DNA from 2 places in the Variovorax sp. V93 genome. Region 2 is predicted to be linked to the other one. Evidence: riboswitches for the same ligand, from Rfam matches in the RefSeq annotation. Region 2 holds a riboswitch; the other holds the start of a gene.
The links. A riboswitch is a leader RNA that binds a small molecule or an ion and turns the genes downstream of it on or off. The one in region 2 is predicted to bind glycine.

Region 1: linked by a shared signal. The riboswitch ahead of gcvT (glycine cleavage system aminomethyltransferase GcvT) and the one ahead of ACAM54_RS03520 (D-amino acid dehydrogenase) in region 2 are both predicted to bind glycine.

The regions. Positions count from the first base shown of each region.
Region 1 covers NZ_AP028669.1:3,397,797-3,401,233, reverse strand. The annotation lists gene gcvP (aminomethyl-transferring glycine dehydrogenase) at 1-167, opposite strand, end outside; gene gcvH (glycine cleavage system protein GcvH) at 218-589, opposite strand; gene gcvT (glycine cleavage system aminomethyltransferase GcvT) at 635-1,813, opposite strand; glycine riboswitch at 1,859-1,974, opposite strand; glycine riboswitch at 1,987-2,077, opposite strand; gene ACAM54_RS16135 (hypothetical protein) at 2,109-2,657, opposite strand; gene ACAM54_RS16130 (TRAP transporter large permease) at 2,807-3,437, opposite strand, start outside.
Region 2 covers NZ_AP028669.1:786,306-789,742, forward strand. The annotation lists gene ACAM54_RS03515 (FIST C-terminal domain-containing protein) at 1-879, shown strand, start outside; gene ACAM54_RS03520 (D-amino acid dehydrogenase) at 898-2,199, opposite strand; glycine riboswitch at 2,291-2,397, opposite strand; glycine riboswitch at 2,437-2,530, opposite strand; gene rfbB (dTDP-glucose 4,6-dehydratase) at 2,625-3,437, shown strand, end outside.

The sequences.
Region 1 (3,437 bases), 2.6 Mb from region 2:
CGGCGGATGGCCGCAGGCACGATGCCGTCGATGAGCTCGGCGCGCGTTTCCGAGCCGATCACCGGCAGCATGCGCGCCTCGTCCGCCGCATCGATGCCGATGTGGCGGGCGAGAAACTCTTCGGCGTTCTCCAGTTGTTGCAAAGAGGGAAGGGCGGGAATCGGCATGGCGGTGAAGGCTCGGGGATGAGGAAAAAGCGGCTTGCGAACTCGGCGGATCAGGACTCGGCAGCGAACTTGTCGTAGCTGGCAGCGTCGAGCAGCGCGTCGAGCTGCGCCGGCTCGCTGAGCTTGACCTTGAAGAACCAGCCCGCGGCCAGCGGGTCGGTGTTGGCGAGCGAGGGATCGGCGCGCAGGGCTTCGTTCACTTCGGTGATCTCGCCCGACACGGGCATGAACACATCGGCCGCGGCCTTGACCGATTCGACGACACCGGCAACCTCGCCCTGTGCAAAGGTCTTGCCGACTTCAGGCAGGTCGACAAAGACCACGTCGCCGAGCGCGTCCTGCGCATGCACGGTGATGCCGACGGTGGCTGCGCTGCCTTCGGCCGAGACCCATTCATGGTCCTTGGTGTACTTGATGCTCATGGTGGAAAACTCCTCGTGGAAAAAATGATGGTTGGGGCGCAGCGCCTAGCCGCGGTAGTAGCGCGTGGGCACGAAAGGCAGGGTCGAGACTTCCATCGGCACCGGCTTGCCGCGCACGATGGCCTGAACGCGCGTGCCGGGCTCGGAAAACGCGGTGGCCACGTAGCCCATGGCAATCGGGCGGTCGGCCGTCGGGCCGAGCAGGCCGCTCGTGACAAAGCCGATGTCGTGGCCTTCGAAGGATTGCAGCACGGTGCCGTCGCGCACCGGAATGCGTTCCAGCGCCACGAGGCCGACGCGCTTGCGCTTCAGCGTGTCATGGTCGGTGTGGCCCGCGGCGCCGGCCGTGGCGGCGGCGAGCTGGGCCAGGACTTTGGCCGCGCCGGGGAAGCCGCCTTCGCGCGCGCCGCCCGTGCGGCGCACCTTCTGGATCGCCCAGTTCAGCGAGGCCTCGACCGGCGTGGTGGCGGTGTCGATGTCGTTGCCGTAGAGGCACAGCCCCGCTTCCAGCCGCAGCGAATTGCGTGCGCCCAGGCCGATGGGCTTGACCTCGGGCTGCGCCAGCAGCAGGCGGGCCAGCGCCTCTGCATTCTGGCCGGCCACCGAGATCTCGAAGCCGTCCTCGCCGGTGTAGCCGCTGCGCGTGGCGAAGGCCGGAATGCCGCCGATCTGCACCGCGCCGCCCGTCATGAACACGAAGCGCTCGATGCCGGGCGACAGCCGCGCCAGCACCGTGGCTGCCTGCGGCCCCTGCAGCGCGAGCAGCGCGTGGTCGGGCATGGGCTGCACCTCGCAGCGTGCGCCGATCTGCTGCTGGATGTGGGCGATGTCCGCCACCTTGCAGGCGCCGTTGACGATCACGAAGATCGAGCCGTGGCCTTCGTTGAAGAACATCAGGTCGTCGAGGATGCCGCCCTCGTCGTTCAGCAGCAGGCCATAGCGCTGCTTGCCGGCGGCGAGGTCGATCACGTCGACCGGCATCAGGGTTTCGAAGGCGGCCGCCGCGTCCGGACCGACCAGGCGCAGCTGGCCCATGTGCGAGATGTCGAACAGGCCGGCCGCATCGCGCGTGTGCCTGTGCTCGGCCATGAGGCCGGCGGGGTACTGCACCGGCATCGAATAGCCGGCAAACGGCACCATGCGGGCGCCGAGCTCCACGTGCAGGCCGTACAGCGGGGTCTTCAGGAGTTGTTCGGCGGAAGAGGCGTCGGAGGATGCGGCCACGGGGCACTCCAAAGGGGCAGACGAATTCCATGGCGCGAGCCATGGGCCACCCCTGCTGTCCGCTTTACCTGAGAGATTCGCCCCACGATCGGGGTTTGCTCCTTCGGTGGGCTGGTGCATCGCATTGATGCAAGCAACAGCCTCTCTCCAGCAAGGAAACGCCGGCATGCGCCAGCGCTGTGTCAGTCCTTTTGCCTGAGCGTTCGGGAAACCCCTGCGCCTTCGGCGGCCCCGGCTGGCGGGGCTCTCTCCTGACCATGGGAGTGTAGTGGATCGCGGCCGTCCGGTCTGCGGCTCAGTGCACGGTCTCGGCCGGCGGCAACAGCCGGTCGATGCGCTCGCGCAGCGATTCGGCCCGCTCGGCGCCCGCGGCTTTCTCGACCTCGGTGAGCATCAGCGCGGCAATGCTCAGCATCGCGCCGCGGTCGCGCGCCTCGCGCAGGGCGTCGCGCATCTGCAGCGCGAACCTGGGGTCGCGGCGCACGAACATGCGCTCGCAGATGTCGAACAGGAACATGCGCGTCGTGGCCAGGGATCGCTTGCCGTCGAAGTTGTCGGCCGAGGTGGCGAGCCGTATCGGGTCGGCTGCGGGCACCGGGGCGGGCGGCGGGGCCACGGCCTGCGCTGCCGCGGCAGCCACCGCCTGCGCGTCCTGCAGGTAGCCCTGGCGCATCAGCGCCTGGATCGCCTGCTCGGCTTCGGTCCGGCTTGCGAACAGCGGGCTGAAATCGGTCAGCGAACGCCGGCCGTCGGCCATCAGCAGCAAGGCGCGTTCGCGCTGGCTCAGCGTGCGCTGGCGGCCCTGGAGTTCGTCGCGTGCCTTGTCGGTCTTGGTGGGAAACATGGCGCCACAGCTTTCGGGAATCGAGGGCTGCAGCATCGTTGCAAGCGGTGACATCTTCGTGAAACGTTTGCCTTACAGCGGCGCCGCCGCACAAAAAAAGCAGCCTGCGAACAGGCTGCCGTTTCTTCCTTGTTTTTCGCGCCGTTCCGCTACTTGGCGTACACCAGGTCGCGCAGCGCCAGCGATATCCATGGCACGTAAGTGATCACCATCAGGCAGGCCAGGATCACGAGCACGAAGGGCACCAGGTACTTCACGATCCGGTCGAGCGAGATGCGCGCCACCGTGCAGGCGGCGAACAGGTTCACGCCGAAAGGCGGGGTGATCATGCCGAGCGCAAGGTTCACCACCATGACGAGCCCGAAGTGCACCGGGTCGATGCCGAAGTGCACCGCCACCGGCGCGAGAATCGGCGCGAGCACGATGATGGCCGCGCTGGTCTCGATGAACATGCCGATGACGAACAGCGCCGCGTTCACGCCCAGGAGGAACATCGCGGGCGACTTCAGCACTTCCTGCAGCCAGTGGCCGATGGCATCGGGCACGCCCGCGCGCGTGATCAGGAACGCGAACAGGCCCGCGTTGGCGATGATGAACATGATCACCGCCGACGACAGCACCGACTTGCGCAGGATCACGTACAGGTCCGCGGGCTTGATCTCGCGGTAGATCACGACGCCCACCACCAGCGCATAGAACACCGCCACGGCCGAGGCTTCGGTGGGCGTGAAGATGCCGCCGTAGATGCCGCCCAGGATGATGACGGGCATCAGCAGCGCC
Region 2 (3,437 bases):
GACCTGACCGAACTGATCGGCGAGATGGCGGGCCGCACCAACACCGGCTATCTGTTCGGCGGGCTCTCGTCGGGACGCGGCGGCGCGCTGCAGTTCGCGGTGGGCGGCAACGGCAACATCCGCGGGCATGGCGCCGCGGGCGGCGTGTTCTCGGGCGGCTTGTCGGGCGTGGTGTTCGGCGAGGGCGTGCGGCTGGTGTCGCGCGTCACCCAGGGCTGCCAGCCGCTGCGCTCGGGCGCCGGGCGCGAGCGCGAGATCACCGAAGCCGACGGCAACCTTCTGCTCAAGCTGGACGGCGAACCCGCGCTCGACGTGCTGCTGGACGACCTGCAGGTGTCGCTCGAGCGGCCGCAGGAGGCCATCGACGCCGTGCGCGCCACCCTGGTGGGCCTGGCCGACGCGGGCAGCGACGGCATCCGCCGCACCGGCGACCTGGGAGCCGACGTGCTGGTGCGCCACATCATCGGCCTGGACCCCACGCGCCGCGGCATCGCCATTGCCGACGTGGCGGAGGCCGGCATGCGCCTGACCTTCTGCCGCCGCAATGCGCAGGCCGCGCGCGCCGACCTGATGCGCATCTGCGCGGAAATCCGCGAGGAACTCGAGCCCGAGGAGCAGACGCTGGCCACCGCGCGCGCCGTCGCGGCCGGGGAGGCCGAAGCGGCGCCGCATCCGGCGCGCCGCATCGCGGGCGCCGTGTACGTGAGCTGCTCGGGGCGCGGCGGGCCGCATTTCGGCGCACCGGGCGCCGAGCTGCAGATCGTGCGGCACGCGCTGGGCGACGTGCCGCTGGTCGGCTTCTTCGCCGCGGGCGAAATCGCCCGCCACCATCTTTACGGCTACACCGGCGTGCTGACGGTGTTCACCAGCAAGGACTGAACCCAGCCCTGCCTGTGTTCAGGCCGGTTGCAGCACGCGCGCTGCCGGCGCAGGCAGGCCGGTGAACGCAAAGTCCACCTCGGGCGCGAGCCCGCTCACGATGCGCGCGATCGACTTGCCCGAACCGCAGGCGTGCGTCCAGCCGAGCGTGCCATGGCCGGTGTTCAGGTACAGGTTCGGCAGTTTCGTCTTGCCGATCAGCGGCACGTTGCTCGGCGTTGCGGGGCGCAGGCCGGTCCAGAACTGGGCCTGCGTGGTGTCGCCGGCGCCCGGAAAGAGCTCCTCGACGCGCCGCACGATCGCCTCGCAGCGCACGCGGTTCAGGTCGCGGTCGTAGCCGTTGAGCTCGGCCGTTCCGGCAATGCGCAGCCGGTCGCCCGAGGCCGAGGTGTAGCGCGAGAACACGAGCTTGAACTCGTCATCGGTCAGCGAAACCTGGTGGGCCCTGGAGGCGTCCTTCACCGGCAGCGTCACCGAATAGCCCTTGGCCGGATAGATCGGCAGCCGGATGCCCAGCGGCGCGGCAACGATCGGGCTCAGCGAACCCATCGCGAGCACGAAGGCGTCGCCGCGGATGCGCTGGAAGCGGCCTTCGCAGTCGGTGGCTTCGACATGGTCGATGCTGCCGCCGGCCTCGCGCAGCGCCGTGACCGTGTGGCTCATGAGGAACTTCACGCCCGCTGCGGCCGCGCGCTTCGCCAGCTCGCGCGCAAAAAGGTTCGCGTCGCCGGACTCGTCCTCCGCCGTGTAAGTGGCGCCGGCCAGCTTCGGGCGGATGTGGGCGAGGGCGGGCTCGATCTTCACGGCCTCGTCGGCCGAGATCACCCGCCGCTCGCAGCCGAGCGCGCGCATCTGTTCGGCCGGCTCCAGGGCGCCGTCGAACTCCTTCTGCGTCGTATAGAAGTGCAGGATGCCCTGCGTGCGCTGGTCGTAGTCCAGGCCGGTGTCGCGGCGCAGCTGCTGCAGCACGTCGCGGCTGTAGGTGCCCAGTCGCACGATCTGCTCGATGTTGTGCCGGGTGCGCGCCGGCGTGCATTCGCGCAGGAACTGCAGGCCCCAGAGCCACTGGCGCATGTCGGCGCGGATGCGAAAGAGCAGCGGCGCATCTTCCTTGCCCAGCCATTGCAGCACCTTGAGCGGAGCGCTCGGGTTGGCCCAGGGCTCGGCATGGCTGACCGAGATCTGCCCGCCGTTGGCAAAGCTGGTTTCGGCGGCCGGCGTGGCCTGCCGGTCGATCACGGTCACCTCGTGGCCGAGTTGCTGGAGGAAGTAAGCCGAAGTCACGCCGAGCAGGCCGGCGCCAAGAACGATCACGCGCATTTCAAGTACCTTTTGAAGATGGGCACTTGAACGGCGGACTTGGTGTGCTACTGATTCAATAGCGAGCAACCGGACGAACGCCGTCCAAGTCGCCGCTCCCCCTGTCCTTGGTACCTGAGAGATTCACCTGTTGCACCTTGCAACGGGTTTGCTCCTTCGGTGCATCGCGCGGGGCGATGGCTCTCCAGACGGCCTGTCAATTGATGCAGTACATGCCACGCAACTCTTTGAAAGAACTTCAAGGTTACGTTCGGCCGACCTGAGCGTTTATGGGAGTTTGCGCCTTCGGTGGAGTAGCAATAAGTACTACTCGCTCTCCTGCAATGAAACGATTGTAGGCGGAGGCCGCAAAGCCGCCAACCATGAATTTTGACAATTCGGAGCAATGGGATAATTGTCATCGATTCGAAACTTCGGGGAGACTCATGATCCTGGTAACCGGCGGCGCGGGCTTCATCGGCGCCAACTTCGTACTCGACTGGCTGGCGCAGGGCGACGAGCCTGTCGTGAATCTCGACAAACTGACCTACGCCGGCAATCTCGAGACGCTCGCGTCCCTCAAGGGCGACCCGCGGCACATCTTCGCGCAGGGCGACATCGGCGACAGCGCCCTGGTCGATCGCCTGCTGGCCGAGCACAAACCGCGGGCCATTGTGAACTTTGCCGCGGAATCACACGTCGACCGCTCCATCCACGGCCCCGAAGACTTCGTGCAGACCAACGTGCTCGGCACCTTCCGCCTGCTCGAGTCCGTGCGCGGCCACTGGAGCGCGCTGCCGGCCGAGCAGAAGGCCGCCTTCCGCTTCCTGCACGTGTCCACCGACGAGGTCTACGGCTCCCTCTCCAAGACCGACCCCGCCTTCACCGAAGACAACAAGTACGAGCCCAACAGCCCCTACTCGGCCAGCAAGGCCGCCAGCGACCACCTCGTGCGCGCCTGGCACCACACCTACGGCCTGCCGGTCGTCACCACCAACTGCTCCAACAACTACGGGCCCTTCCACTTCCCCGAGAAGCTCATCCCGCTGATGATCGTCAACGCCCTGGCCGGCAAGCCCCTGCCCGTGTACGGCGACGGCATGCAGGTGCGCGACTGGCTCTACGTGAAGGACCACTGCAGCGCCATCCGGCGCGTGCTCGAAGCCGGCAAGCTCGGCGAGACCTACAACGTCGGCGGCTGGAACGAGAAGCCCAACATCGAGATCGTCAACACCGTCTGCGCCCTGCTCGACGAACTG